DNA from 4 places in the Paenisporosarcina sp. P4_D4 genome. Region 3 is predicted to be linked to each of the others. Evidence: riboswitches for the same ligand, from Rfam matches in the RefSeq annotation. Region 3 holds a riboswitch; each other region holds the start of a gene.

Region 1 (7,547 bases), on a different contig from region 3:
TGAGAAACTTCTGCCGCAGCTGCTGCGTGTGGTCCAGTACCTTGACCAGCTTCATTTGAATAGACTCCACGTTTGACGCCCCATGCAATTGCAGCACCAATCATCCCACCGAAAGTCGAGTCAAAGCTGAAAGCACTTGAAAAGATCAATCTAAGAACACTTGGCACTTCAGTAATGTTCATTCCAATAATGATAATTGCCATTAGAATGTATGCTAGCGCCATGAAAGGTACGACAAATTGAGCTACGTTTGCAATACGTTTTACTCCACCGAGAATAATGCCGCCTAGAATGACAACAATTATAGCTCCAGTAACCCATCGAGGCATGTCAAATGCATTTTCCATCCCTATGGCAATGGAGTTCGATTGAATGCCTGGCATCAAAATGGACATAGCCAGTAATGTTGCGAGTGCAAAAATAACTGCATACCACTTCGAGCCGATTCCTTTTTCTATGTAATAAGCAGGACCACCACGGTATTGTCCTTGGTCTTTCACTTTATAAATTTGAGCCAAAGTTGATTCGACAAACGCTGAAGATGCCCCGATAAACGCTATTGCCCACATCCAGAATACAGCCCCTGGACCACCAAATGCAATCGCCGTAGCAACCCCTGCAATATTTCCGGTTCCAACACGACCTGATAATGCAATCGATAATGCTTGGAATGAAGATACCCCGGCATCCGATTTTTCACCTTTGAACATTTGAACAACCATATCCTTGATCAGTCGAACTTGCAAGAAACGAGTAAGGATTGAAAATAATAGACCGATAGCCAAACAGCCATAAATCATCCAAGGTCCCCATAAAAAGTTATTTATTTGCCCAATAAACTCTTCCATCCAATTTCCCCCTTTGTTTGTTCATAATATTGTCACATTATTCACTGTATTACAAAAATGATGTTAGTACAAGGAAAGATTTTATATACTTCTAGATTCTCATTATGCTAACTTCGACTTCTGCAAGGCATAGCGTACATAAATCCAAGTTTCAAAGTTCTAAAAAACAATAGAGGAATATTTTTATTAAAATAGAATTATCATATTGGTAAATGTTCAGGTTTTGAAATTTGGAATCTATTGCTTCCCTTTTTTACAGGGGGCTAATTTTCATGTCAGAATAATTTATTAATCCTTGTAAATCTGCATAATTCATAAATGAAGTCATAAACAAATCCATAGTAAAAGCCTTTCTAATTTTTCATTAGAAAGGCTTTTATTTGTCTTAAACCACATATCCGAGTGAACGCAACACATTATTCACGAATGTCTTCGTGTAATAAAACACATCTTCTCGTTCTGGCTCTTGGAACAGATCATGAAAACAATTTTTCCACTCTTTATATTGTATTTCAGAAAGTTTTTGTTTTTGCAGCCAATTCTTTGCGAATGTCGGATCCGCAATTTTATCCCGCTCTGCAGTCATCATCAAAATAGGAACATCTTGAATGCTTTCTTGTTTGGCAGTTGTTGCTTTCATCAAATGCTGCAACTCCCTGTACCACTTCAAAGTAATGGTCGTGTTATATAGATCATCGTCTTTACCTTGCGTATAAACATCATAATTTCTTGTCAGTTTTTTAATGGTTATTTCATGAGTACTTTTGACGTTTTCAGCTAGCTTCCCCATGTTGGCTAAAGCACTGGAAAGTTTCGATGCATGAATATGTAAATGCATCCAAGGAGATGTCAGAATTATTCCAGCACATTCAATTGATTTTTCCTGAAGCACTTGCATGACTAAAGTTGCACCTAACCCGTGACCCATAATAAAAACGGGTAAGTTATATGTAAGCGAAGCGTCAATCAAGTGATTGATAAAAGTGCCATAGGATTGAAAATCCTCGTCATGTGCTTGTTTATTGAGAGCCGATTCTCCGTGCCCCGGTAGATCCCCCATTACAACATGAAATCCTGAACTTCTAAACTCTTCTATAACCCAGGCGTACCTACGATGATGTTCATACGCGCTGTGTACGATGGCGATGACTGCTTTAGCCTGTCCATCAGCTTCCCATTTCCACATAATCATCGCTCCTTCTATTTCTTTATTCGACGAAGTCATCCTTTTTTAGTTCCTCTTTTTTTGTATAATGAAACCATATGGCAAGAAGAAACGAGGTTTTAGAATGATTTATCCATTTAATGATAAAACACCCATGATTGACCCATCTGTTTATATTGCTGATTATGTCACAATAAGTGGTGATGTGACAATCGGTCCAGAGTCCACTATTTGGTTTAATACCATTATTCGTGGTGATGTCAATGCGACACGAATCGGCCGAAAAGTTAATATTCAAGATTTGTGTTGCCTTCATCAAAGCCCTGCCGCTCCATTAATTTTGGAAGATGAAGTCACCATCGGACACCAAGTAACTTTGCATAGCTGTACTATACGAAAAGGCGCCTTAATTGGCATGGGTTCCATTGTCCTGGATGGCGCAGAGATTGGTGAAGGTGCATTTATTGGAGCAGGCAGCTTGGTTCCACCCGGTAAAGTAATTCCCCCAGGTATGCTTGCATTGGGACGACCGGCAAAAGTGGTTCGGGAGTTGAATGCTGAAGACAAATTAGATATGGAACGTATTGTGAGAGAATATGCTGAAAAAGGACAGATTTATAAGGCAATGCAACAACAAAAGTAAACGGATAGTAAGGACCGGGTGATAGAGCCCGGTCCTTTTAATATGTTGAAGCATTCTTAAATTTATTCCCGTTCAAATTGATTTGTTCCCTTTCGCCCACTAATTTCCAATAAAAAAGCCATTCCAGGTCATACCCGGAATGGCTTCTCAATCTTAAACGCCTGCTTTTTCTTTCAAAGTAGCCGCTCTGTCTGTTTTCTCCCATGGTACATCCAAGTCTGTGCGACCGAAGTGTCCATAAGCAGCTGTCTGCTTGTAAATCGGACGACGTAGATCTAACATTTTGATGATTCCAGCTGGGCGAAGGTCGAATGAATCGCGAACAATTTCAACAAGTTTCGATTCTTCTACAGTGCCTGTACCAAAAGTATCGATTGCAATTGATACTGGTTGTGCAACACCGATTGCATATGCAAGTTGAACTTCGCAACGGTCAGCAAGTCCTGCTGCTACGATGTTTTTCGCTACATAACGTGCTGCATATGCTGCTGAACGGTCAACTTTTGTCGCATCTTTACCAGAGAATGCGCCGCCACCGTGACGAGCGTATCCACCGTAAGTATCTACGATAATTTTGCGACCAGTTAAACCAGCATCCCCTTGTGGTCCACCAATTACGAAGCGACCAGTTGGGTTAATGAAGTATTTTGTATTTTCGTCAATTAATTCTGCCGGAACGACAGGATTGATGACATGTTCTTTCAAGTTACGTTGAATTTGCTCAAGTGTTACTTCTGGGTGATGTTGAGTAGAAATAACGATTGTGTCAATACGCAACGGTTTATTGTTTTCATCATATTCTACAGTTACTTGTGTTTTGCCATCTGGACGTAAGTATGGAAGAATTTCTTCTTTACGAACTAATGCTAAACGACGAGCTAACTTATGAGCCATACTAATTGGAAGAGGCATTAATTCCGGTGTTTCATTACAAGCAAAACCGAACATTAAACCTTGGTCACCTGCACCGATTGCTTCGATGTCTGAATCTGTCATCGAACCTTCACGTGCTTCCAGTGCTCTGTCAACACCCATTGCGATGTCAGCAGATTGCTCATCGATTGCAGTCAATACTGCAGAAGTCTCTGAGTCAAAACCATATTTTGCACGTGTGTAGCCGATTTCACGAACTGTTTCACGTACGACTTTTTGAATATCCACGTATGCAGATGTTGTGATTTCACCGGCAACAAGCACTAAACCTGTTGTTACAGTTGTTTCACAAGCAACACGTGCATTTGGATCTTCAGTTAAAATAGCATCTAAAATTGCGTCTGAGATTTGATCGCAAATTTTGTCCGGATGCCCTTCTGTTACTGATTCTGATGTAAATAGACGACGAGTTGTCATTTAATATTCCTCCTATATCCTTCGAGATTGCTCTCGGAAAATTCAAACGGTACTCATTTCCCATGTCCAGCTTATTCATTAGAATAAAACCTTCCGCCTTTTCGGGCTTCTGCACACGAGGATAAAGGGAGATGTCATAAAAAAAACCCTCTCTCACGTAAAAACATGAGGAAAGGCATTCGTTAATAGGCACCTTTCACTCTTATCATCCAAGGAATACACCTTGCTTCAGGTTCAGCACCTTTGCCAATTACTACTTGGTTCATAACTGCAGGTTGCCGGGTTTCATAGGGCCTGACCCCTCCACCAGCTCGGGATAAGAGTATCCGTTCAGTTTTACATCATAATAAACTAATGAAGCCTTGTCAAATATTTTTTTCGTTCTATATAAATGTTCGAAAATCAGATAAAATTAATTAGGCTATTAGTGTAGATTATTAAGCGTAATGTGTTATACTAATTTTCGAATCAAGGTTAACCCGATTTAAGGGTAATATACGATAAAGGAAGGTACATATACATGAATTCAGTGAACACGATGAACGAGCTGAACGACTTGTTAAATGGCCAAAACGTGCATGTGCAACTTTCAGTCCCACAACTTGTGGAGAAAGCAACATTACGTGGAGAAGCTGTCTTAACACCAACTGGAGCTGTAAAAGTAGTGACAGGAAAATATACAGGACGTTCTCCTAAAGACAAATATGTTGTTGTGGAAGATAGCTCGAAAGACAAGATTGATTGGGGCTCAGTAAACCAACCAATATCATCTGAAATTTTCAACTCTTTATATAAAAAAGTTGTGAACTATTTAAAAACAAAAGAAGAGTTATTTGTCTTTAATGGCTTTGCCGGTGCGGATAAAGAATCTCGCCTTTCATTGCAAGTAATCAATGAATATGCTTGGCATAACCTTTTTGCACACCAATTATTCATTCGTCCGTCTAAAGATGAGTTGGCATCGCATGAAGCACAATTCACAATCGTTTATGCTCCGACTTTCAAAGCAGATCCTGCAATCGATGGTACAGGTTCCGAAACGTTTATCATTGTGTCAATGGAAAAACGCATCATTTTAATCGGTGGTACTGAGTATGCCGGTGAAATGAAAAAATCAATTTTCTCTATTATGAACTACTTGCTCCCTGAGCAAGGCATCCTACCGATGCACTGTTCTGCAAACGTTGGTGAAAAAGGCGATGTTGCTTTGTTCTTCGGATTGTCCGGAACAGGAAAAACAACATTATCTGCTGATGCAGATCGTAAATTAATCGGCGATGATGAGCATGGCTGGTCAGATAACGGCGTATTCAATATTGAAGGCGGCTGTTACGCAAAAGCAATTAACTTAACACGTGAAAATGAACCACAAATTTTCGATGCAATCCGTTTTGGTTCTGTATTGGAAAACGTAGTATTGGATCCTGAAACGCGTATACCTGACTACGAAAATATTTCGTTAACTGAAAACACGCGTGCCGCTTACCCATTACAAGCAATCGACAATATTGTTGATCCTTCTGTAGCAGGTCATCCAAAAACCATCATTTTCTTAACTGCTGATGCGTTTGGGGTATTACCTCCAATCAGTAAGTTGACGAAAGAACAAGCGATGTATCACTTCTTAAGTGGATTTACATCGAAGCTTGCTGGTACAGAACGTGGAATTACATCTCCACAAGCAACATTCTCAACTTGTTTCGGTTCTCCATTCCTTCCCCTTCCTGCAACTGTATATGCAGAAATGTTAGGGAAGAAAATAGATGAGCATGATGCACAAGTCTTCCTTGTAAATACTGGCTGGACAGGCGGCGAATTTGGCGTTGGTAGCCGTATGAAACTTTCTTATACACGTGCGATGGTTCGTGCTGCATTGGAAGGCAAATTAGATAATGTTGAAATGGATAAAGGTTCAGCATTCGGTTTAGCTATTCCTAAAGAAGTACCTGGCGTACCTTCTGACGTATTAAACCCACGCGATGCATGGGCGGATCCAGCAGCATACGATAAAAAAGCACAAGAATTGGCTAATCGATTCCGTGAGAACTTCAATAAATTTGGATCAGTGTCTGAAGACATTATTTCTAATGGCGGTCCAATTATCTAGAATACAAAAATGGCTTGCACTTCATGTGCAGGCCATTTTTTTTACTCCGTATATTCAAAAACTGTCTCTTCTGGAAAGTAAGATTCTATCTCTTTAGCATCCTCTTTCGTTATCTGGTAGAAAAACAATTCAGATCCGTGATATTTAACAGTACAAATATGTGCACCATTTCTCTTGAATACTAATGTATACCAAGGAATTCTTGTCTGTCCTTCATTTACCCCATACAGTAGCAAGTCTTTTAGCTTCTGATTTAGAGGCATTGTAAAAATAACCAATCCACTTCCATATCGAATGGTATGAGCGAAAGGTTTAATCTTAAGAATTGCTTCTTTTTCATCTTCATGACAATGTACTTCGACTTCTGTAAACACTGGAAGTACCTCATTCATTAACGGAAACCAATAGCTAATACTCTTCCTAAGCTTGTTGGTTTCACTGGTTAGTAATAAAGAATCGTATATTATATGTAAATTTCCCATGCCTCACCCTCCTCTGCTTACATGAGGTGTTCTTTGAAGTATTCCGCGTTCTCGATTTCAGGGAATAGCGCTTCAAATTCTTCCGCTTCTTTCTCATTTACTCCATATAATACAATTTCTGAACCATATTGTGCTATCTCAAGCATTTGAATATCTTCTTTATAAAAGAATATAGTGAACCATTTTAAACCACCGTCTGCATCAATTGAATGATTACGTAAATAGTTACAGTTTTTTTCGTTCAATGTAATTGTAAACGATTTTACAAGTCCTTGATTCACAGAATGTGCAGAGAGTTTGGTCAATTCCTCAATATCATGCACTTCTTCCTGCCAACACTGAATTTCCACTGAAGCATATTCACTCGTATACGTATCCCAAAGCTTTTTCCAATATGACGTATCATTAGGGACCGAGGTTTTGTTAGCAGTACTGCTAGTCTTTAAATGAATTCGGATATGTTTCATATATTATTCCCCTTGTCGTTTCATCCAGTCCGTTAAATCTCTGACAGTTTGTCTATTGGTTTTCGAAGGGAAATAATGTGTGTAATCTTTAAAATACCAAGTCTCAAAATTTTTATTTCCATCAATGAGTGCTTTTTCGAGACGTAAGGCATGTTCAATTCCGACATTCCCATCTTTTCGTCCATGGATAATTAGAATTTTGGCATCAATAGCACTGACATGTTTGAGTGGTTGACGAAGTTCATATGCCTCAGGTACATTCGTAGGATTACCACCAATCACCCGCTTCATCATTCTACGCATGTCTTCACGTTCCTCATAGGTGAGAACCATGTCTGACACACCTGACCAGGTGACAACCGATGTAATATCTGAACGCAGAACAGCCGTCCATAAAGCCATAATTCCTCCACGAGAAAATGCAAACAGATGAATACGGTTCACTGAAATAAACTGTCTTAATACTTCTACTCCATTGGTAGCGT
Region 2 (7,547 bases), on a different contig from region 3:
GTCTTTAACTTTCTGAAGGACCATATACCCAGTGGCGGCCGCTAAAATAAAGGCCAAAATAAAGAATACAGCCGCACGCCTTTTTGCCTCTAACATTCATTAATCCCTCTTTTCAAAATGGTTTCTTTTATACTTTTAGGTATAATCCTTCATTGAATACCTCAATAGTCATATATTATTTACCATTTACTTTCCCGTAATGTCAAAGTTGGATAATATTCCCAATACCTTTTCGTAGTTCCCTTGTACCGTGTAAATAAACCTATTTCACGATATTTATTTTTACCTAATCACCAAAACGTTGATATAATGCGATTCGTTAAATTTGATATACTTTTAAATCACAACTATTTTACCTTTAATAAACCTTTTTTTTACAATTAGAGGGTATAATGATTCTTTATTTTTTCCATGTAATTCCAATAACCTCGACTTCAAGATACTTAAAATCAAGTGTTTTGAATGTATTCCTTCTATATAATAAGTACGTTATTTTCCCCAATAGAAAAACCGCTTCATTTCTCCATTTGGAGAGAATGTAGCGGTTCGATTTTCTTATATGGTGACTAAAATTTGAGTCCGTTTGCCGATAATTTCTGCATAATCTTTCACCATGGCACTTGCAGTCGGGAATTTACCTGCTCCCGGGCCCACTAAAGTTAAAGTTCCCATGTAATCCGTTTCAAGCGCAATTGCGTTATTTACTCCCTCAATTGCATACAAAGGATGCTCTGGGCCTACCAATCTTGGACCAACACTCGCATGTAAGGATCCATCTACCTTTTCGACAATTTCTGCCACATGTCTGAAACGCAAACCTTCCCTTGCAGCCCCCAGTACTTGTTCAAGAGTGATATCTGCTATTCCTTCAATCGATACATCATTCCACTTTGGTTGTTTACCGAATGCTAAATTACTCAATATCATAAGCTTTCGAAATGCGTCTTGACCTGAAATGTCATTGAAAGGATCTGCCTCTGCGTACCCCAGTAACTTTGCTTCCTCCAAAGCATCCTGAAAACTGCTTTCTTGCACCCTCATTTGAGTTAAGATGTAATTTGATGTTCCATTTAATATCCCTTGAATTCTTTGAACCTGATTTACTAGAAGAATATTTTTCAAAGTTGAAATTATGGGAACACCGCCAGCTGTAGTTGCTTCATATCCCACATGGACACCTTGCCTATTTGCAAGTTCCTGTAACTCCAAGCCACGCTTTGAGAACATGACTTTATTAGCCGTAATGACATGACAACCTTTTTGAATGGCCTTACATAAATAATCGTAAGCAGGGTCTTCTCCCACAATGGCTTCAAAAACAATTTGAAGATCTGGGATAGCTTCAATTTCATCAAAGTTGTCAGTGAACAATACATCTGGAGCTGCCATGCGACTTTTTGTCTTATCTCTTATCAGAATTGCTTTGATGTCTATATCTAATCCAAGTGATTCTTTTAATTGATCCTTTTTCTCATTAAGTATTTGGTAAATACCTTGACCAACTGTGCCAAAACCTAAGATTGCTGCTTGAATCGTCGCCATGACTTTACCCCCAAGTGAACAGATAATATATCTCCCCATGTCTCAAATTCAGTCAGAAAGCCATCATGACCGAATCTTGTGTTGACCATACAGAAATGATGATTAGGAACGAGATGCGCAAAAGAGCAAATGTCCTCAGGTGGATATAGTAAATCATATGTGAATGCTATGGTAATCACTTTTGCTTCAAATTGCTTTGCCGCAATTTCTATACCCCCTCTATCCCTTCCGATATCATGGGTATTCATTGCTCTTAACAAGGTAAGGTAGCTATTCGCATCAAAACGGTTAGCCAGTTTTACCCCTTGATATTTCATATAGGATTCGATTTCGAACAATCCATCGCTTCTGGTCTTTCTGGCAAAACGGTTCTTATGTAATTGTTCACTACGATAAGTAACCAGCCCCGCCATTCGAGCCGTTTCAAACCCCTTGATCTCCGAGGAACAGGTATAGTTTCCATTGAGATAATTCGCATCCGTCTCAATTGCATGGATTCCAATGTAGTTAAAAGCAATACCTGTGTCACTTAGATAAGGGGTAACTGCTAAAGGAATAAGAATATCCATATCTTTTGGATAAAGTAATCCCCACTCCAAAACACGCATGCCACCAAGTGACCCACCAACTACCGCATGAAGCCGATTAATACCCAAAGCTAGTAATGCCTTTTTTTCCGCATGCACCATATCACGAATTGTAATTGTCGGAAAGGATGATCGATATGGATTGCCTGTAGAGGGATTGATGGTCAACGGCCCCGTCGTACCCGAGCATCCTCCAAGGACATTCAGTGTAATAACTCGAAAAGAGTCGGTATCAATATTCTTTCCCGGTCCAATTAACCCGCTCCACCAGCCCGGTGATTCCTTTGATCCAACGGCATATTGATTGCCAGTTAACGCATGACAAACCAAAACAACTGGTGCTTCTGAAGGACCAAGAGTTTCATATGAAAGTTCAACATGCTCAAGCCATTCTCCAGACTCTAGTTGAAAATTCCCGATTGTCACACTTCCTGTTGCCATTAAATTCACCTCCACATTAAACCGTTACGACGGTGGCATGTTCTATTGCTTTCCCCAAATCGGCTACCAGGTCTTTCACAGATTCCAATCCTACTGATAGACGAATCAACTCTTCCGTTACACCCGATTGCTTCAACTCTTCACTGCTTAACTGTTGATGGGTTGTTGAAGCAGGATGGATAATGAGCGATTTTGCATCCCCTACATTAGCCACATGCGACCAGATTTGGACATGGTCGATAAGTTTTCGTCCTGCTTTCCGACCTCCTTTAATGCCAAAATTCACAATCGAGCCGTATCCATTCTTTAAGTACTTGTTTGCCAATTGATGAGATGGATGAGATTCGAAACCATTGAAACTTACCCATTCTACTGCCGGATGATTTGCTAAGTATTGTGCGACTGCAATTGCATTTTCATTATGTTTCGGTACGCGGAGATGCAATGTTTCAAGACCTTGCAAAAAAGCGAATGCATTATCCGGGCTTAGGCATGGACCGAAGTCACGCAGTAGCTGGACCCGCAGTTTAATCGCGAAAGCCACTTGGGGGACATCAATCCCGTAACGAAGGCCATGGTAGCTCGTATCCGGTTCCGTAAAGCCAGGAAACTTCTCGCTGTTCCAATCAAACTTACCTGCATCCACAACGACACCGCCGATTGACGTACCGTGTCCCCCAATCCATTTCGTAGCTGAATGAACGACTACATCCGCACCGAATTCGATAGGGTTGCTTCCGTATGGCGTTGCAAACGTATTATCGATAATCAACGGAATTCCGTTCTCGTGTGCAATGTCAGCTACAGCTTCTACGTCCAAAACATGAAGGCTTGGGTTTCCGATGATTTCCCCGAAAATGGCTTTCGTTTTATCGGTAATGGCCCCGCGGAAATTCTCAGGATCGGTGGAATCTACAAACTTCACCGTGATTCCATACCGTGGAAGTGTATTGGCAAATAGATTGTAGGTCCCACCATACAAATTGCCAGCAGCGACGATTTCATCACCGGCTCCTGCTACATTCAGAATGGAGAAGGCTATCGCAGCCATGCCACTCGATAGGGCTACCGCTGCTGTGCCACCTTCCAATAACGCGATTCGCTGTTCAAATACGTCCACAGTCGGGTTGCCGATGCGTGAATAAATGTGTCCAGTTTCCTGCAAGGCGAATAAGTTTTGGGCATGTTCCGTATCTCTGAAAACAAAAGAAGTTGTTTTGTAGATTGGCACTGCACGGGAACCCGTGATTGGGTCCGGCTGCTGACCTCCGTGTAAAAGTAGAGTTTCCGGTTGAAGATTTGTCATTGTTTTCCCTCCTGGATTGTGTTTTAGATGGAAGTGTGGAGGCGAAAGAGGAGTTTTATGAACAGAAAAAAGCCCCGTCTTCGCTTAAGAAGAGGGGCTCACAAGTGCGTGATCCTCCTCTTATCTTTCAGATCTCCACTAAAGAAATCTGTAGGAATTAGCACCTTTGCAAGTTAATCACTTGCCGGTTGCCGGGCATCGCAGGGCCTAGTCCCTCCGCCACTCTAGATAAGAGTATTTGATTTAGTTTTCCATCTTGAGAATCAGTATATGTTTAATATCCATAAATAGTCAAGAATTATTTATATAATTTTTTGAAACTTCTGCCAACACTCAAACGTTTAAAGAGTTAGTGAAAAAAAGGGGTTGGGAATATGAATCTTGCATTATGGGTGCTAATCACCTTACTATCAGGTTATTTAATTGGCTGTCTCCACGGTTCAAATGTGGCGCAACGGCTTTCTGGGGTGAATGTAAAGGAACAGGGAGTAAAGAATGCGGGGGCATCCAATGCCACTATTGTATTAGGCTGGAAATACGGGGCACTCGTTGCATTTGTTGATATTGGTAAAGGAATACTTGCAATCGTCCTTTTGCGTCTTATATTCGAATCTACTGATCTTTCCTTGGAGTATCAATGGGTCCTATTATTTCTTGTGGGGGCATCTGTCGTAATAGGTCACAATTATCCATTTCAGATGCATTTTGATGGTGGTAAAGGAACGGCATCTGTTATTGGAGTGATGTTAGTACTGGATTGGAGAATCGGATTGGTTGGACTTATCTTGCTGATTGTCGTTTCATTGGTGACAGATTACTTATTAATCGGTGTACTGTTCTTATATATTACATATATCATTTTAGCCTTTTTGATTACAGAAAGTACTATGCCAATTGTCATAACCACCGCACTCTTCTTACTTGCGTTATGGAAGCATCGCGAGAATATACACCGTTTGAGATCCGGGATGGAACCACGAGTTTCTTCGGTTATCAAAAAGAAAAAAGTGACTCACTCCAATTAATTGGGGAATCTATTTTTTATTCCGAATTTACTAAAAAGTCGTTAAAATTTCATTCGGCCAGAACAATCATTATTCCGTGAACCGAATGAAAGTGCTAAACTGAGGTAAGGGGTAAAGACTACTGGCCCGCATCATGTCGGTCAATATCTGCCCGACTCCGAACCAACTTTTCTAAGGGAGATGAAACCATGCAAGAAACATTAATCGAACGCCTTGTACGTTATGCCAAAATTGATACACAATCAGATGCTGAAAGCACCACTTGTCCATCTACACCAGGTCAGTGGGACTTATTGCACGAACTAGAAAAAGAATTGGCTTCAATCGGAATGGAAGACATTTCACTTGATGACAATGGTTATTTATTTGCCACTTTGCCTGCAAATTCAGAACGTGAATTGCCAACAATCGGCTTTTTAGCTCACGTCGACACAGCAACTGATTATACAGGTAAGAATGTAAACCCTCAGCGTATCGATTGCTATGAAGGTGGCGACATCCGATTAAACGAAGAAACCGTTATGTCTCCTGACGATTTCCCAGAGCTTAATAATTATATCGGGCACACTTTAATAACAACAGATGGCACGACTTTACTAGGTGCCGACAACAAAGCAGGAATTGCTGAAATTATGACAGCTATGGAGTTTCTAATTAATAATCCAGACATTAAACACGGCAAACTTCGTGTTGCCTTTACTCCAGACGAAGAAATTGGGCGTGGGCCACATAAATTTGATGTTGAAAAATTTGATGCCAAGTATGCTTATACAATGGATGGCGGACCTCTTGGAGAACTTCAATTTGAAAGTTTCAATGCAGCTGGTGCTAAAGTTATCACACGTGGGACAAGCGTTCATCCAGGTTCAGCTAAAAACAAAATGGTGAACGCTCTGACCATCGCCATGAAGTTCCAATCTTATATGCCTGCAGATGAAGTGCCTGAGAAGACTGAAGGACATGAAGGATTCATCCACTTGATGAATTTCAACGGGCATGTAGAAGAAGCCAAATTGTCTTATATCGTACGTGACTTTGACCGTGAAAAATTCGAAGCGAAGAAAGCATTATTTGAAGAAGCTGCTTCAAAAATCAAAGCAGAATACGGATCAAATGCAATTTCGTATGAACTGCATGATCAATATTTCAACATGGGTGAAAAAATTGAGCCTGTAAAAGAAATTGTCGATATTGCACATGAAGCGATGACGAATCTATCAATTAATCCATTAGTCATCCCAATTCGTGGAGGTACTGACGGTTCACAATTATCATATATGGGCATGCCAACACCTAATATCTTTACAGGTGGCGAAAACTATCATGGAAAATATGAATACATTTCAGTCGATAACATGGAAAAAGCAACCAAAGTCATGATTGAAATGATTCAACTGTTTGAAAGACAAGCTTAATATTGCCATAACACAAGCATTGACTGTCCTCCTGACAGACTGTGCTTGTTTTTTTATGGAATTTCCTATGACATTGAATTTCCCAATAAACGTCACCTAATTTTGCACCATCCGGCATATATTTTATGGGAATCGTAGAAAACATCATAAGCAGGTCATGATTACTTATCCTGCACCGACAACTTCACAATTTTGTAAAGACTTTTCCAGTAATTAATGAAAATCATTCTCATTAATTCTTTGTTTTATGGTATGATGTCTTAAGTGAGAACACCTATCAGTTAGATGGAGGTTACAATGATGCATACTGCTGTTAAAGCTGAATCCCTTTCAATTGGATATTCTGATCATTTACTATTTGAGAATTTAAATTTACATATACCCCGTGGAGAAATTTCCGTTTTTGTTGGCAGCAATGGCTGCGGAAAGTCAACGTTGCTTCGTTCTATTGCACGTTTATTGAAACCGACAACCGGTTCTGTCCTATTGGAAGGAAAAGATGTTCACCGCATGTCTTCCAAAGAAGTGGCTAAAAAAATGGGTATACTGCCTCAATCACCCGTTTCACCAGAAGGTCTGACGGTTCATGATTTGGTGAAGCAAGGCCGTTATCCCCACCAGTCATGGTTGAAGCGCTGGACTGAAGAAGATACAGAAAAAGTGGAAGCCGCAATGGAAGCAACGCGAATTAGCGATCTTCGTGACCGCGCCGTTGATACATTATCCGGTGGCCAACGACAACGTGCTTGGATTGCAATGACACTCGCTCAAGATACCGATCTCATCTTGCTTGATGAACCTACGACTTATTTGGACATGACGCACCAAATTGAAATTTTGGATTTGCTGTTTGAATTAAATGAGAAAAAAGATCGTACCATCGTGATGGTATTACATGATTTGAACTTAGCATCCCGATACGCCCACAATATCATTGCCATTAAAAATGGCGATGTCCATGCTCAAGGTAAACCGGAAGATATCATTACTTGTGATTTAGTTAGATCAGTATTTGGTATGGAATGCCAAGTTTCAAAAGATCCAATGTTCGGCACACCTCATTGCATCCCTTATGGTCGGGGACGCTGTGTAGTATCAGAATTACGAGTTTCTACAGGTGCGTAAGTATGAAGGATAGTCTTAAACAACTTTCTGTGTTTGTCGATGATGACCGTCAGCCCGTTATGACACTCGGTGAGGCTCATACTGCACATGGCATAAACAGAATACT
Region 3 (7,547 bases):
GCCCCGTTTCTGAGAATTAAAAGAATAAGTAACACCTTAGCTGTTGTTTTCATTCGAGTGCACGAGGGAACATTATGATTAGAGGTGATTGGATGGGAACATTTAAGAGTAATGGAACGAGTCTAACATATGAAGAATATGGATCCGGTGAGCCTCTATTGTTACTGCATGGGTTAACCGGCAATCGCCATATGTTTGATGCGGAAGTAAAAGTATTCAAGAAGTATTTTCGAACAATCGTACTAGATGCACGTGGGCACGGGGACTCCGAGAAACCATCATCGTATACGTTAGATGATCATATCGGCGATGTACTTCGATTGCTTGAACATTTAGGGATTGAAGAAACTTATTTGCTAGGTGTCTCAATGGGCAGCTATATTGCGCAAGGTGTAGCAATTGCTTCACCGGAACGTGTGAAGAAACTGATTTTAGTGGCAACGAAATCCCAAGGGAAAACATCTTCAATGGAAGCCTTGTTTGCCAAACATGCAAAAGAACTTGAAGGAATGGACTTTTCAGAGAAAGTAGCCAAAGTCTCTCCATATATTTTTCATGACCTCAAAGCTGTCGGCAAGTGGAGTCACTATGCTGCTGAAAAGGGTTCACCATTGACCGCTAACGAGATTGAAGCTGCAAATGAAGCGTTAGAGGGCTTTGATTTCCGTGAGGATTTGTATCGTATAACAGCTGAATCATTGGTCATCAGTGGTGATCATGATGGATTGAATCCGCCTGAAGTAGGACGTGAAACAGCGAAATTGATTCCGAATGCCACGTTTGTGGAGTTCAATCAGTCAGGACATGCGCCTAATGTGGAACAACCCTTGCTGTTCTTGGATTTCGTACTCGAATTTTTAGATCAAAAATAAAACCCAGCTCACACTTTGTGAACTGGGTTAGTCTCTTTAGTTAGAGGGTTTCCGTTTTTTTCGAACAAGTTTGAACAAGTAGTATAACAATATAGCACTCACTAAAATGACCCAAATCATGGCTTCATCAATTTCCTTTGAGACTAGACCAGCGGGAATCAGTGCCAGGATGAAAAAATAAATAAAATTCCCGATGGTCGTGGCAAGAATAAACGGCCAAAACCGAACCGTGCTCAATCCTCCCAATATATTGACCAAACTAGTCGGGACTAAAGGGAAAATCCGCGCTTGGAATACATAAGCAAATCCATTCGCTTCTATTTGTACAAGTAAACCTGGTTTGAATTTTTCAATCAATCTTTCTTGAAACAAGAAGCGGACGGCACAGAAGACGAAGACTGCGGCGATTACACTGGAAATCCAGCTCCATAAAAAACCATCAAAAAATCCAAACAGCGTAATGTTGATGGTAATTACTAATAGTAAAGGAAACACCGTAAACGAATTTTGGAGAATCATGATGACCAGCATAAATATATATGCATAAAGCAGATTATCATCCAAAAAATCTTGAATGCCTTCGACGTCACGATTTACGAGAAGAGTAATGATCTGACGATTTAATAGTAAAAAAATGAGCAGCAACAATAAGCCAGCCCAAACCAACCAGTTTTTATGCGTGAATTTGTTGATCGCTTCTTTCATTCGTCACCCACTTGTATCTTCCTATGGAAATAATTTTATTGTGCAATAAATTAATTTTCTTCTATCATACCATGTTTCTTAAAATTGATAGAAATGGGAACTGTAAACATTTCCAGCTAACGCCGTTTTTTATAACAATGAGGCCTCACCAATACTCTCCAGAAAACCAGAACAAATGCTTCTGTGGTATGATGGGGAAAAATTCTAAAGTAGAGGTGATATCTTGAAAGGCTATCAATTTCTTGTCACGCTAAATTATGTAAAACCGAAAGTATGGCGTCGCATTATCGTACCTGAGACGCTCGATTTTTATGATTTACATTCGATTATCCAAACCTCAGTCGGATGGACAAATAGTCACTTATTTAATTTCTCCATCGACGATTCCAAGAACAATAAAACGATTCAATTAGTCGGCGATGAAGAATCGGTTTCAGAAAACTTCGGCATGGCCCAATACTATATGAAAAACCCGCCAGAAGAAGGATCGTATGAATTCAGAATGTATCAACGGTTTATCCGTACTCAGCTATTACTCGCACGCGATGTGGATTTGACCAAATACGTCCATGACTCCCCCGTATTTCGCTACATGTATGACTTTGGAGACAGCTGGGACCACGAAGTGGTGCTCGAACAAGTAGTGGATGATTACGCGTATAATTATCCGCAACTGCTCGAAGGCAAAGGTACTTGCCCACCTGAAGATGTGGGAGGTCCGCCTGGATATGACGAATTCAAGCGTGTCATGAAAGACAAAGATGACCCTGAACACGCGGGGATGAAAGCATGGGCAGAAGGTCAAGGGTATCAAAAGTTCAACTTAGCCAAAGTAAATGCCGTCTTGAAAGAAGAATGGTGTGGCCAAATAAAATAAAGTGAAGCAAGAAACAATCTTGTGTAATGAACCGTGATTTTTTCCCGAGTCAGTGCCAAAGATGTGCATATGCTAAAGCATCCTTTCTAAAAAGGTGGTGTAAAGCATGGGATACGAATGCTGCAATACTAGCGGTTCTACGTTCACGTTGATTGTTGTTCTCTTCATCTTGTTAATTATTGTCGGTGCGAGTTGTCTATACTAATTTATAGAAATTAACCCTCACATTCGACTATGACGCACGACTCTTTCTTCCCCCATCGTGTGTAATAAGTACAAAAAACCTGACTCCTTACGGGATGTCAGGTTTTATTGTGTGTCTGGAAAGGATGATTTTTTCCGTGTCTAGGCGAATGGACGAAAAGCGGCTACGAATGGTCAAAAACTTGGGCTGACTGGATGAAAATCAATCTTGACTGGTCAAAGACCTTTATCAAGTGGTCAAAAAGTAATCAACCTTTAATTAAGCGACTGTTTCCTTCTCGTAAATCGGTACCCAGCCTTCTGTCGTGACAAAGATGCGTACTGCTACAACTTTACGGTCTTCCATCAGCGTAAAGTAGTGCCGAACATTTTCAGGTACAGAGATTAAGTCTCCCGGTTGCAACTCGACATCAAAGAACTCTCCGTCTTCCGATTGAATGACGAAAATGCCATGACCGCTGACGATGAAACGCACTTCATCGTCTTCATGATGGTGCTCCTGTTGGAAATTTTTCAACAGTTGTTCCAAGTTAGGCGTTGATTCAGAGAGTGAAATCACATCCGCTTGCTGGTAGTTGCGTCGCTCGGAAATGTCAGCAATTTCGATTCCGAATGCGGATAGAATCTGATGTTTTTCTTCATCTGTTAAATTGAATTTTTCACGAAGATTGGTTGGAAGCTTCTCGATGTCCCATTTTTCATAAATAACTTCATTGCTGTTCAAAAAGGCGATGACTGCTTGCTCTTCTTCAATGCGTTCGTTGTTTGCGTGTTTGCGAATGTATGCCATTTTTAATAACTCCCCACTACATGTTTTATAGTTGCTATTTTCACTTGGTACGAGAATAAAAATTCCCATGCTTCCAAATATTTTTTCGCTTCAAAAGCGTCTTTGCCCCACACCGTGATGCCGTGATTTTTAATCAGGATTGCTCCCGTGTCCCCTGTTACATAACGATCAAATTGTTCAGCAAGTGTCGGGATATGCGCGACATTTGGAATGATCGGAATGCTGACTTTGGCATCTTGTTCCCAGGAACCGAGTGCTTTAATAATTTCATTTCCGGTGAAATCGATATGTGTATCATGTTTATACAGTTCTGTGATGACATTGTTGTCAATCGTGTGCACATGAAGGACACAACCGGCATTTGTTTTGTTATAAATCTTAGCGTGGAGCAAAGTTTCAGCCGATGGCTTTGACATCGTTTCCTCCAACTTTTCACCAGCTGCATCAACCAGTAAAAAGTCATGATCCGTGAATTTCCTTTTGTCCTTACCGGATGCTGTAACGAGGAATGTAACCGGTTCATTCGTTACCTTAATCGATAAATTACCACTCGTTCCGTAGAACCAATCGCGGTCTGCGAGTTCTTTTTTTATGGCCGCAAGCTCGTTCCAACGGGAAAAGTAATTGCTCATGTGCGTACCTCCAATTGCTTTAAAATGTGAATCACGTCTGTAAATGTTTCAAATGGCTCAAAAGGAATATCGAGTTCTTCGCATTTTTCGATGAGGAAGTCCCGCGCTATGACTTTGTCTGCCAGTTTGGCCGCTTGCAAATCGGTAATGGAATCACCGATGACGATTTTGTAAGTGTTGTCGTCACTCAGTTTGCGGATAATGGATGGTTTACAACAACCACAGCCATTCGAGCAATGTTCATCGCATGTATGAGGCCAGTTGATTGTGATGGTTTCTCCAGAAAAATCTGCCACATTGCAGTAAATACGGTCGTCTTCTATATGTTCCTTCACGAGTGGCTTAACAAAGAAATCAATGCCTCCAGATACAATAAAGAGTGGAATCTTCTGTGCTTTCGTATAGGCCACAAAATCCTCAAATCCTTCTCGAATTTGTGCCTGTTCCAATACAAATTGGGTAATTTCATCTTTTTGGTCGGTTGATAGCAAGTTGAAAAGTTGTGTCACGCCTTGTTGAATGGTTATTTGTTGGCCGAGAATCTGATCTTTAATCGGCTCCCACTCGGGGGGTGCGAATTTTTTCATGATGGCCATAATGTTATCTTTCGTGGTAATCGTGCCATCAAAATCACAAAATATAACGGGTTGTGTCATCGTACTTTGTCACCCCACAATTCCAGTGCTTGTTGCAGTTCTGCATTTGTTTGCGCAGCCTCTGATAAGGTCTTCCTTGAAAGCGTTGCATCAACCGCTTGCCTGAATGCTTTGCCCCCTGCCGCAGAACCTGCTGGATGTCCGTGCACCCCGCCACCTGCATTGATGACGGAATCAATACCAAAGTCTTCAATCAGTTGCGGCACCATGCCCGGATGAATTCCGGCTGAAGGCACTGGCAAAGAGGTCTTTATCAAACCAGGAACATGGAGTGCATCTGCAATTTGTAGTGTTTCTGATTTTTCCAAGGCCACACTGCCATATGGTGAAGGAAATAACGAGAAATCCGCCCCGGCAAGTCGCAATAATTTACCCAGTGCGAGGTGGTTTGAGAGACCATACTTTTGGGATGGAGTGAATGCTCCCGAAACGGCTGGGTGTGCCATAATCGGAATCGCAATTTCTGGATCTTCAGCTAAACTTTGCAGTGTATCCAATCCGTATGCATAAACATTAAACAGCAACATATCTGCCCCTAGCTCTGTCGCGTGTCTTGCTTTGTCTTTTAAGTCGAATGTACGTCCTGTCAAATTCACTGCGTAACGTGTGCGGTGACCTGTCTCCGAGAAAACATGCTCGAGTACTTCACGTCCTTTTACAATCCGTTGTTCAAAAGGCGTCGACTCGTTTTCGAATAAAATTTCATCATCTTTCACAAAATCCACACCACCGCGTGCTTGGTGTTCGAGTTGTGTTAGTAAAAAGCCCAAATCTTTCCCGAGTATGCCTTTAAAGATACTCATGACAAATGGTCGTTCTTGCACGCCTGTCAATTGTCGGATTCCTTCTGTGCCGAATTTCGGCCCTGGAAAGTGGCCCGTTAATTCCGGACTGAACTCCAAATCAATTAATTTGATTTCCCCGTCCAGTGATAACTTGCCAAAAGTCGTCGTTAAAATGGCTGGCAAATCAGGACTGAAATTCGCCATGGGGTATGCAATGCGAATAATTCCTTTCGTTCGGCTTTCTAATTGACTATTTTCTTTTTGGACAGATACAACGCGTCCCTTATGTTTCTTCAGTTGCTGTTGTTCCAGTTGCGGTAAGTCGGTCCATGATCCGACCGTCAAGCCAAGTGCGATGCCTTCTGCTTTTTTTTCTAAATTTTCTTCTATGCTATGGACTAAATAAGTCGCGATTACTTCACTCAATGTCTCCACCTCTTTAGGGAAAATAAAAAACCTCTTCACAAAAAAGAAGAGGTTAGTAGTTGAACTAACATCCTCTTATCTGTCAGCTACTGCTGCAAGAATTAGCACCGTGCCTACTCGCGTAAGTCGGTTGCCGGGTTTCATAGGGCTAGTCCCTCCACCTGCTCTTGATAAGAAAAATGTAGATATGATATTTTTTAAAATCTAAATTGGATTATGACAGGGTGCAAAATACTTGTCAACATAATTTTCTAACAAATTAAAATATACTGCTTTTTATGTGTGTGATAAAGTTATGCTATGTTTGCCGGGAAATAGATATGACCGTCCTAAGAAATAAATTTCAAACCGACAGCCGCTCCTAACACCATGGCAATAAACAGCATGCGCAACCATGTTTTAGGCTCCCCGTATAAAATCATGCCTAAAATCGCTCCACCTGAAGCACCAATACCTGTCCACACTGCGTATGCCGTACCCATCGGAAGGGTTTCCATGGCGAGTGCAAGGAACAGGAAGCTTGCCAAAAAGCTTGCGAACAATCCGCTAATGGACTTCCAATTGCGACTTTTATGCACTTGACTGATCATCGCCACACCTGTCATTTCAAACAATCCAGCAATGATTAAGAATATCCACGCCATTAGGATTCCACCTCTTCCTGTTCTTTTGTCACCAGCTTAAGCCCGACAACCCCAATTAACAGAAGTGCAATCAAGGCAATTTTTGCGATACTAAATGATTCCCCGAAAAAGAGGATATCCGCAATCACTGTACCAGCTGTACCAAGTCCGACAAACACTGCATACACGGTTCCAACAGGAAGTGTTTTCCCTGCCATAATCATTAAATAGAAACTCACTGAAATCGCAATTGCCGTGCCCAACCATGTCCAAATATCATCCGCATGCTTGAGACCAATTACCCAAAACACTTCAAAAAATGCTGCTATGAAGACTTTCATCCATTCTTTATTCATGAAAACATACTCCTTTTCCAAATCAAAATAAGCCCGAGAGATAAACGTATCATACGTCATCTCCCAGGCTTTTATCCTTCCGTGTATCTTTGCATGTGTGCAAAGCGTTTTCTCTTGGACCAGACCAAACCGGTTGTTTGCGGAACCCTAGAAAACTTGGCCGCCATTGTGAAAATGGCGCTTTATGAATTTATTAATTCCATGGCTAGAATAAACTATATTTTACAGAGAGTCAAACGATGCGCTCGCTTTAAAGAAACAGTTGTAACAATTGGAAGTAAATGTAATACTTAATGGTACTATATTTGGTTGTTGCGGAAGGAGAATCACAATGAAAACCTTCAAAAATAAGATGATTATTCTAATCATGTCCATCGTCATTTTCGTCATTTATTTTCAGATACTTGGATTTTTTGCAGGTAATCTACTTCCTATCTCTCCACTTGGTACGATGATTGGATTGATCATTCTTTTTCTTCTCATCCCGATTTCGTATCTGTCAGCGTATGGAGTGGTAAAAGTTATTAAAGATATGTAAATTCCCGTATGAAGGAGTTTTTAAACAAGAAAAAACTCTCCATAAGAAATGAGAGTAGTAAAGTGAATCAATTTATTTATTTA
Region 4 (7,547 bases), on a different contig from region 3:
AGATCGGCACCTTCAGGAAGCGTAGCTTCACCCGCTGCATCTTCAAAAGCGTTTAAATCAGCATCAACCTCATTAATTGATTGAGAAATGGATAAATAAAACTTCATCATATCTGCTGCAGGATTAGCTTTTTCTTCAGTCTTTGCTGCTCCGTTTGTTGTTGTTTCCGGCTTTTCTTCTTTATCAGATGAACATGCCGCAAGAACGATTGTAAGTGAAGTAAGTAGTAGTAATAATTTTTTCATCATTGAATCTCCTTTATATGTAGTCAATTTGCATCATTATCCTACCATAACAATATTCCCAATGTAAAGGCTATACAAAATAGTCGGAACACATTGAAAATTATGATTCCAAAGAGCTACTTTCATTAGTTTTTTCACGTGAAAGTCGATTCACGATTAACATGGTGATGCCTCATCTCCATTTATATTTGTTGCCAATTCAAAACTATCCTGTGCTATGTAATGTACAATCATTAATATAATCATCGTTTGGATTAAATCCTAACTCGGTATGACACTCATTTAATTTGGAGTAAAATGAAATTTAATCGGCATTGTCTTGGATTTAATCGGCATCAAATACCATTTAATCGGTCTCACCCAATAATTCCTACAAAAAACAATCTTCAATTTACTGGGTGACTAAGTATCATCTTCCAAGAAATAGAAAAGACGCCGGTTTCCCGGCGTCCATAGGATTACTTTATTTAACTGGAACGACCGAACCGCCCCATTCATCTAAAATGAAATCTTGAATTTCTTTAGATTTCAATACTTCAACTAATGCTTTAATTTCTTTATTTTTTTCATTACCAGCTTTTACAGCAATGATATTTACGTATGGAGATTCTGAGTTTTCAATAGCGATTGAATCTTCCAATGGGTTCAACCCAGCGTCGATTGCGTAGTTTGAGTTGATTAACACCGCATCGCCTTCTTCATTTTCGTACATTTGTACAAGAAGTGCCGCTTCGTATTCTGCATCAAATTCCAAGTTCTTCGGATTGTCTACAATATCTTTTACTTCTGCTGTTGTCTTATCAATGCCTTCTTTTAATGTGATTAGACCCTCAGCTTCCAACATAGATAGGATACGACCATGGTCAGCAACTGAATTACTAATCAGTATCGTTGCTCCTTCAGGAAGTTCATCCAGAGACTTATATTTTTTTGAGTACACACCGATTGGCTCAATATGGATACCGCCAGCATTGGCAAAATCATAGCCATGATCGGCCATTTGAGCTTCGAAGTAAGGAATGTGCTGGAAGTAGTTTGCATCCAAATCGCCATTTTCCAAATCCTCATTCGGTAAAATGTAATCTTGGTAAGTTTCAATTTTAAGTTCAATACCTTTTTCTTCAAGCAACGGTTTTGCTTGTTCCAAAATTTCTGAATGGGGTATGTTAGATGCTCCCACTACAAGTTCTTTACTGTCTCCACCTGATGATGAGCCAGCTCCTCCTCCACATGCCGCTAGAGTGATTGCACTTGCCGATAATAAAATTCCTGCTACAAATTTCTTCATCATTTTCTCTCCCTTTTTTTGTTTATTTGATCGAGCTTTCACCCGAAAGCACCTTAACGTTTGTCTGTTTTTGTTGTGATCGAATCTCCCACCCATTGGATGATAAAGACAATTAGTAAAATGATAATTGTGGAAACAACTGTTACATCTCCCCTACTGCGTTGGAAGCCATCTAAAAATGCGAGTGTTCCAAGACCGCCCGCTCCAATAATTCCTGCCATCGCGGTATAACCTACAAGGGCAATTGCTGTAACGGTCAGTCCTGAGATTAATGCAGGCATGGACTCTGGAAGAAGCACTTTCCAAATGATTGTGGAAGTTTTAGCGCCCATTGAGCGAGCAGCTTCAATTACACCTTTATCTATTTCACGTAATGCAATCAGGACCATGCGGGCATAAAATGGTGCTGCACCTATGATTAGTGCCGGTAATGCAGCATTTGCCCCACGAATCGTACCGAGTAGGAATTTAGTAAACGGAATCAACAAAATAATTAAGATGATAAACGGGATGGATCTGAAAATATTAACGAACGCCCCTGTTAACCAGTACACTATTTTATTTGCCCATAATTGACGAGGGCTAGTTACAAACAGCAAAATTCCAAGTGCAAGTCCGATTATGAAAGTTAAAACGGTAGCCATTGAAGTCATATATAACGTTTCAAGTGTGGCTTCCCACATTTTTTCCCAATCCACATTCGGTAGAAGGTTTTCAATCATGTGAAATCACCTCCGTATGAACATCTTGTCCATGTAAATAATCAATCGCTTGATTGATGGCATTTGAATCGCCATCGATTTGTAAATATAACGTTCCATATGCACCATTTTGAGTTTGTGCGATATTCCCTTGAACGATGTTAACTTCTACTTGATATTGCTTAATTAATCTTGATAGAATCGGTTGCTCCGTTCTATCTCCGACAAAAACTAGTTTCACAAGCTTGCCTGAGGGATATTGCTCTACCAAATGAGCAATCGTCTGGCTGGCTGACTCCGGACCATTTACCTGGGCAACAAAACGTTTCGTAATGGGTTGTTCAGGAGTTTGGAATATTTGAAGTACACTTCCCATTTCAACCACTTTTCCAGCTTCCATGACTGCAACCCGATGACAAATTTTACGGATGACATGCATTTCATGTGTAATCAGGACAATTGTCAAACCCAACCGTTTGTTGATATCTACCAATAGTTCCAATATGGCATCTGTTGTTTCAGGGTCAAGTGCTGATGTCGCTTCATCACATAGCAGCACTTCAGGATTATTGGCAAGGGCACGTGCAATTCCTACCCGTTGCTTTTGACCGCCGGATAATTGGGAAGGGTATGCTTTCTCCCTGCCTGTCAATCCAACTAGTTCGATTAATTCTTTAACTCGTTCTGAACGTTGCGTTTTGCTAATCCCTGCAATTTCTAGTGGGAATGAGATATTTTCCTCGACTGTCCGCGACCATAGTAAGTTGAAATGTTGAAAAATCATGCTTACTTTTTGTCTTGCACTACGAAGATCCTGTCCTGAACTGGACGAGATTTCGTGTCCATTTACAGTGACACTACCTGAAGTAGGTTTTTCCAAGCCATTTAATAATCGGATCAAAGTACTTTTTCCTGCTCCACTGTAACCGATTATGCCAAAAATCTCGCCTTGATCAATCGTCACATTCACGTCATCTACCGCTATGAGTTGTCCATTACCGGTTTCAAACCGTTTTGATAAGTTTTTTAATTGAATCATATTCACTTCACCTCTGAATTTATACACCATTTTATTTGTTTTCTTTATCATGCATTTGCACTGGCTGCATGTTTCGCATGAGTCAAGAAGTTTAAAACCACTTACCTGCACTCAAGCATAACGCGCGCAAATAAACTCTTTCATTTCATTTAATATCAACATCATTTTATTGAAATATCCTAAAAAAATAAAAATCCCTTCCGCAGACAAGCAGAAGGGACTAATGCACAATTATATACGTTAGACCGTTCTCTCATCTTTCAAAGCGAATTCGCTTTGAGTGATTTGGCACCATTTCACAAATTGTGACGGTTGCCGGGCTTCATAGGGCACTTCCCTCAGCCTCTCTTTATAAGAGTTTACGATATTAAGTTTTTAGTTACGAATGATAATGTAACACGTTCAAATGCGAACGTCAATTTTTTTTTTGCAAACGATTATATAGATAGGGAACTGATTGAAAAGCATAAACTTTTTCAACTATTTGACCATTTTCCGCAATGAGTAAACAAGGGACGCTTTGGATTTGATAATCGACCGCTAAACTTTCTACATAGTTCAAGTTTGCTTTCCCTATTTGCAAATCTGGCAAAAGTTCTTCCACAACGTCCATCATTTTTGAGGCAACTTGGCAAGTTCCACACATGGGCGTATATAAATAATAAGCTGCCCTCTTTGCGTTTTGAGAATGATTTTCCCACTCCGCTCGCGTCCATTCTTTCATTGTATTCATCCTTTAGGCAATAAATTCCGCTTTAACATCGATATTCGCTCCGAGCAACACAGTCGCTAGAACTTTCATTGGTGTAGTCGCAACTTCTCGGTAGGCTGGATCAGTATATAAATGAAGTGCTTCGGGAAATTCACGTTTAATGAGCGCACGTAATTTCTCTCCGGACTTATCAGCATCGACAAATACATAAATCTCCAACTGATCGTAGGGGGCTAATATTTCTTCCAATCGCGTGGGGCTGACTGTTCCGTTCGTGCAGATAATTTCAACTGGCTCTGCAATAAGTCGCAGAATCCGCTGTTTATCTGATCGACCTTCTACAATTATGACTTTATCTATTGGCATGGGATCACTCCTGGCTGTACTGACATAAAAGATTGTTTAAAAAGTTTTCTTGAAACGGAGTCCATCAGGTTGCAACTCTTCCCGATCACAACCATTGCCACTCTTTTCAATATCCCGTTTTAAACTCGCTGTTATAATCGACATATGCAAAAAACGCCGAACAAATGTCGGCGTTCAACTAACGATATTACTCTTGTGTCATTTCTTCGTATTGCTCAGCCGTCATTAATGAGTCCACTTCAGACAAATCTGTAGGTTCTACAACGATCATCCATGCATTCTCGTATGGAGATTCATTCACGAATTCAGGACTGTCTTCCAATCCGCTGTTCACTTCAACTACTTTACCACTGATTGGTGCGTATAGCTCAGAAACTGTTTTAACAGATTCAACACTGCCAAATGGTTCGTTCGTTTTGATTTCGTCGCCTACTTGTGGAAGTTCTACGAATACAATATCACCAAGCTCAGATTGAGCGAAGTTAGTGATGCCGATGCGTGCTTTTCCATCTTCAACTTTAACCCATTCGTGTTCCTCAGAGTAGCGTAATTCTTTTGGTGTGCTCATTAATACCCCTCCAAATATGTAATATATTCAACTTCAGTTTGACATAATCTTTCCTTAAAAACAAGAACAGAAAATCAGCTTTTCCAATTCACAGTAAAATCCGACTCCTTAAAACCTACTGTGGCTTTCAAGCCGTCCGTCACAAGGGGTCTCTTAATGAGCATCCCGTCTGAAGCAAGCAATTCATATTGTTCTTCATCTGACATCGTCGGCAGTTTATCTTTTAAACCAAGCTCCCTGTATTTCATTCCACTCGTGTTATAAAACTTCTTAAGCGGCAACCCACTTGTCTCTACGATCTTTTTCAACTCTTCCTTTGAAGGGGGAGTTTCTACAATATGTACATCATGATACGTAAGACCTTCGGCATCCAACCATGCTTTAGCCTTTTTGCAAGTACTACATTTCGGATATCCATAATACGTAATAGCCATCATTAAACCTCCTTATCATCATTTTAACCAGTCTATCAAAAAATAAATCCGAACACCTCATCAGAAGCGTTCGGATTTTTTATTCTACGTTTTTCTTTGCGTCAATCAAATATTTTCACTTGTTTATTTCCAGTTTTGAAGGAAGTTCTCCTTAGGTTCATCGAAGAACCTATCGGTGATTTTTAGTATTAATAGTTTTCTTAAAATACAAACAAGGCGAAGTGGCAGAAGCACTTCGCCTTGTTCAATAATAGGGTCAAATATCGAAATTTTATTAAACTACGTATTTCACAGCGTCAATCAATTTAACCGAAGCTTCACGTTTTTTGGCAATTACATTATAAGGAGTAGAGCGAGTCAATTTACGCAGTGCAGAAAGCATCATGCGTAAGTTATCGCCTTCAACTGCAGCAATCAATGTTTCTTTCGCATCTTTTTCGATACATTCAAAAGCTTCCTGACAGAAGATTTGAGTGTATAGAAGTTTTTGGTTCGCTTTATCAACACCGTCACGCTGGATTGCTTTCTCTGAACGCAGAACAGCTGATTCCATTGCGAATAGATTGTTCACGATGTCCGCAATGTTTGTCAATACTTCTTGTTCAGTTTCAAGTTTTGTACCGTAACGTTGAGCCGCTAAACCTGCAGCTAGCAAGCCGATTTTTTTAGCATTTTGCACCAATACTTTTTCTTGAGCTAATGGTGCATCTTCAATTTCTTCTGGCATCATCATTAACAATTCTGATTGAAGCGCTTGTGCTTTTTGAAGAAGTGGAAGTTCACCTTTCATAGCTTTACGCAAGAACGTACCAGGTACCAGCAAACGATTGATTTCATTTGTGCCTTCGAAAATACGGTTAATGCGGGAGTCACGATAGATGCGCTCTACTTCATACTCTTGCATGAAGCCGTAACCGCCATGCAACTGAACTGCTTCATCCGCAATATAATCCAATACTTCTGTGCCGAACACTTTGTTGATTGAACATTCAATAGCATATTCCGCAATAGAAGCAGCAATAGCTTTGCCATCTTTTTGCTCTTCAGGACTCAATTGACTCATGCGGTCTTCAAAATAACCAACCGTACGATAAATCAAACTTTCCGAAGCATATAATTTGGATGCCATTGTTGAAAGCTTTTCTTTTGTTAAGTTGAAAGAAGAAATCGGTGTTTTAAATTGTTGACGTTGGTTCGAATAGGCAACAGCCAATTCAAAAGCACGTTTGGATGCACCAACTGTACCCACTCCCAATTTGTAACGACCAATATTCAAGATATTGAATGCAATAACGTGGCCACGGCCAACTTCCCCAAGTAAGTTTTCAACCGGCACTTGTGCATCCTGTAAAATTAAAGTACGTGTCGAAGAAGATTTAATCCCCATTTTCTTCTCTTCCGCGCCTACTGAAACGCCTGAGAATTCACGTTCTACGATGAAAGCAGAGAATTGTTCTCCGTCAATTTTTGCATACACAACAAATACATCCGCAAAACCAGCGTTTGTAATCCATTGTTTCTCTCCATTTAATACATAGTGCGTACCTTCTGCATTTAACTTGGCAGAAGTTTTAGCACCTAAAGCATCCGAACCTGAACCTGGCTCTGTTAGCGCGTAAGCGGCAATTAGTTCGCCAGTGGCGAGTTTAGGCAAATATTTTTGTTTTTGTTCTTCATTCCCAAAAAGTACAATTGGTAATGATCCAATTCCAACGTGTGCACCGTGAGTAATGGAGAAACCACCTGCACGCGACATTTTCTCTGCAATTAGTGCAGATGAAACTTTATCCAATGCCAGACCGCCGTATTCTTCAGGCACGTCTGCACCTAGTAAACCTAAGTCACCAGCTGATTTTAATAGTCTTACAGAATGCTCAAACTCATGATGTTCCAAGTTTTCAATGACTGGCACCACTTCATGTGTAACATAATCCTCTGTTGTTTTAGCAATCATTTTATGTTCATCTGTAAAGTCTTCCGGTGTAAAGACGCGATCAAGTGCTACATCTTCCACTAAAAAGCTTCCGCCTTTAATTACATTTGCAATCGTCTTCGTCATTTTGTTTCCCTCCTATTTTTTCAATAATTCTATTAAAGAATCTCAAATACGCCAGCTGCACCCATGCCTCCGCCGATACACATCGTGACAACGCCAAATTGCTTGCCTTGACGTTTTAATTCATGAATCATTTTC

Evidence for each region. Region 3 has a riboswitch for S-adenosylmethionine ahead of AC1DSL_RS05640 (2,3-diketo-5-methylthiopentyl-1-phosphate enolase). Riboswitches for the same ligand answer to the same signal wherever they lie in the genome.
Region 1: it holds a riboswitch for S-adenosylmethionine, as region 3 does, so the genes downstream of both, metK (methionine adenosyltransferase) here and AC1DSL_RS05640 (2,3-diketo-5-methylthiopentyl-1-phosphate enolase) in region 3, are expected to answer to the same signal.
Region 2: it holds a riboswitch for S-adenosylmethionine, as region 3 does, so the genes downstream of both, AC1DSL_RS00080 (O-acetylhomoserine aminocarboxypropyltransferase/cysteine synthase family protein) here and AC1DSL_RS05640 (2,3-diketo-5-methylthiopentyl-1-phosphate enolase) in region 3, are expected to answer to the same signal.
Region 4: it holds a riboswitch for S-adenosylmethionine, as region 3 does, so the genes downstream of both, AC1DSL_RS10825 (methionine ABC transporter ATP-binding protein) here and AC1DSL_RS05640 (2,3-diketo-5-methylthiopentyl-1-phosphate enolase) in region 3, are expected to answer to the same signal.

Annotation. Positions count from the first base shown of each region.
Region 1 covers NZ_JBFUIO010000007.1:65,886-73,432, forward strand. Annotated here, with positions in the region: gene AC1DSL_RS03800 (alanine/glycine:cation symporter family protein) at 1-848, opposite strand, end outside; gene AC1DSL_RS03805 (alpha/beta hydrolase) at 1,234-2,034, opposite strand; gene AC1DSL_RS03810 (gamma carbonic anhydrase) at 2,138-2,656, shown strand; gene metK (methionine adenosyltransferase) at 2,810-4,006, opposite strand; SAM riboswitch class I at 4,206-4,329, opposite strand; gene pckA (phosphoenolpyruvate carboxykinase (ATP)) at 4,527-6,113, shown strand; gene AC1DSL_RS03825 (hypothetical protein) at 6,155-6,595, opposite strand; gene AC1DSL_RS03830 (hypothetical protein) at 6,613-7,062, opposite strand; gene AC1DSL_RS03835 (alpha/beta hydrolase family protein) at 7,066-7,547, opposite strand, start outside.
Region 2 covers NZ_JBFUIO010000001.1:11,313-18,859, reverse strand. Annotated here, with positions in the region: gene AC1DSL_RS00095 (CpaB family protein) at 1-96, opposite strand, end outside; gene AC1DSL_RS00090 (homoserine dehydrogenase) at 556-1,542, opposite strand; gene metX (homoserine O-acetyltransferase MetX) at 1,515-2,570, opposite strand; gene AC1DSL_RS00080 (O-acetylhomoserine aminocarboxypropyltransferase/cysteine synthase family protein) at 2,587-3,876, opposite strand; SAM riboswitch class I at 3,994-4,111, opposite strand; gene AC1DSL_RS00075 (glycerol-3-phosphate acyltransferase) at 4,251-4,901, shown strand; gene pepT (peptidase T) at 5,090-6,316, shown strand; gene AC1DSL_RS00065 (ABC transporter ATP-binding protein) at 6,617-7,441, shown strand; gene AC1DSL_RS00060 (IucA/IucC family C-terminal-domain containing protein) at 7,444-7,547, shown strand, end outside.
Region 3 covers NZ_JBFUIO010000013.1:8,173-15,719, forward strand. Annotated here, with positions in the region: gene AC1DSL_RS05605 (alpha/beta fold hydrolase) at 75-872, shown strand; gene AC1DSL_RS05610 (TVP38/TMEM64 family protein) at 909-1,577, opposite strand; gene AC1DSL_RS05615 (plasmid pRiA4b ORF-3 family protein) at 1,801-2,454, shown strand; gene AC1DSL_RS05620 (YjcZ family sporulation protein) at 2,561-2,659, shown strand; gene AC1DSL_RS05625 (cupin domain-containing protein) at 2,918-3,448, opposite strand; gene AC1DSL_RS05630 (methylthioribulose 1-phosphate dehydratase) at 3,451-4,080, opposite strand; gene AC1DSL_RS05635 (2-hydroxy-3-keto-5-methylthiopentenyl-1-phosphate phosphatase) at 4,077-4,736, opposite strand; gene AC1DSL_RS05640 (2,3-diketo-5-methylthiopentyl-1-phosphate enolase) at 4,733-5,947, opposite strand; SAM riboswitch class I at 6,020-6,124, opposite strand; gene AC1DSL_RS05645 (DMT family transporter) at 6,277-6,591, opposite strand; gene AC1DSL_RS05650 (DMT family transporter) at 6,591-6,926, opposite strand; guanidine-I (ykkC/yxkD leader) riboswitch at 6,985-7,088, opposite strand; gene AC1DSL_RS05655 (hypothetical protein) at 7,258-7,464, shown strand.
Region 4 covers NZ_JBFUIO010000042.1:10,604-18,150, forward strand. Annotated here, with positions in the region: gene AC1DSL_RS10810 (hypothetical protein) at 1-245, opposite strand, end outside; gene AC1DSL_RS10815 (MetQ/NlpA family ABC transporter substrate-binding protein) at 709-1,533, opposite strand; gene AC1DSL_RS10820 (methionine ABC transporter permease) at 1,587-2,255, opposite strand; gene AC1DSL_RS10825 (methionine ABC transporter ATP-binding protein) at 2,248-3,273, opposite strand; SAM riboswitch class I at 3,524-3,631, opposite strand; gene AC1DSL_RS10830 (thioredoxin family protein) at 3,689-3,997, opposite strand; gene AC1DSL_RS10835 (toprim domain-containing protein) at 4,010-4,351, opposite strand; gene gcvH (glycine cleavage system protein GcvH) at 4,539-4,919, opposite strand; gene AC1DSL_RS10845 (arsenate reductase family protein) at 4,994-5,353, opposite strand; gene AC1DSL_RS10850 (acyl-CoA dehydrogenase family protein) at 5,628-7,412, opposite strand; gene AC1DSL_RS10855 (acetyl-CoA C-acetyltransferase) at 7,445-7,547, opposite strand, start outside.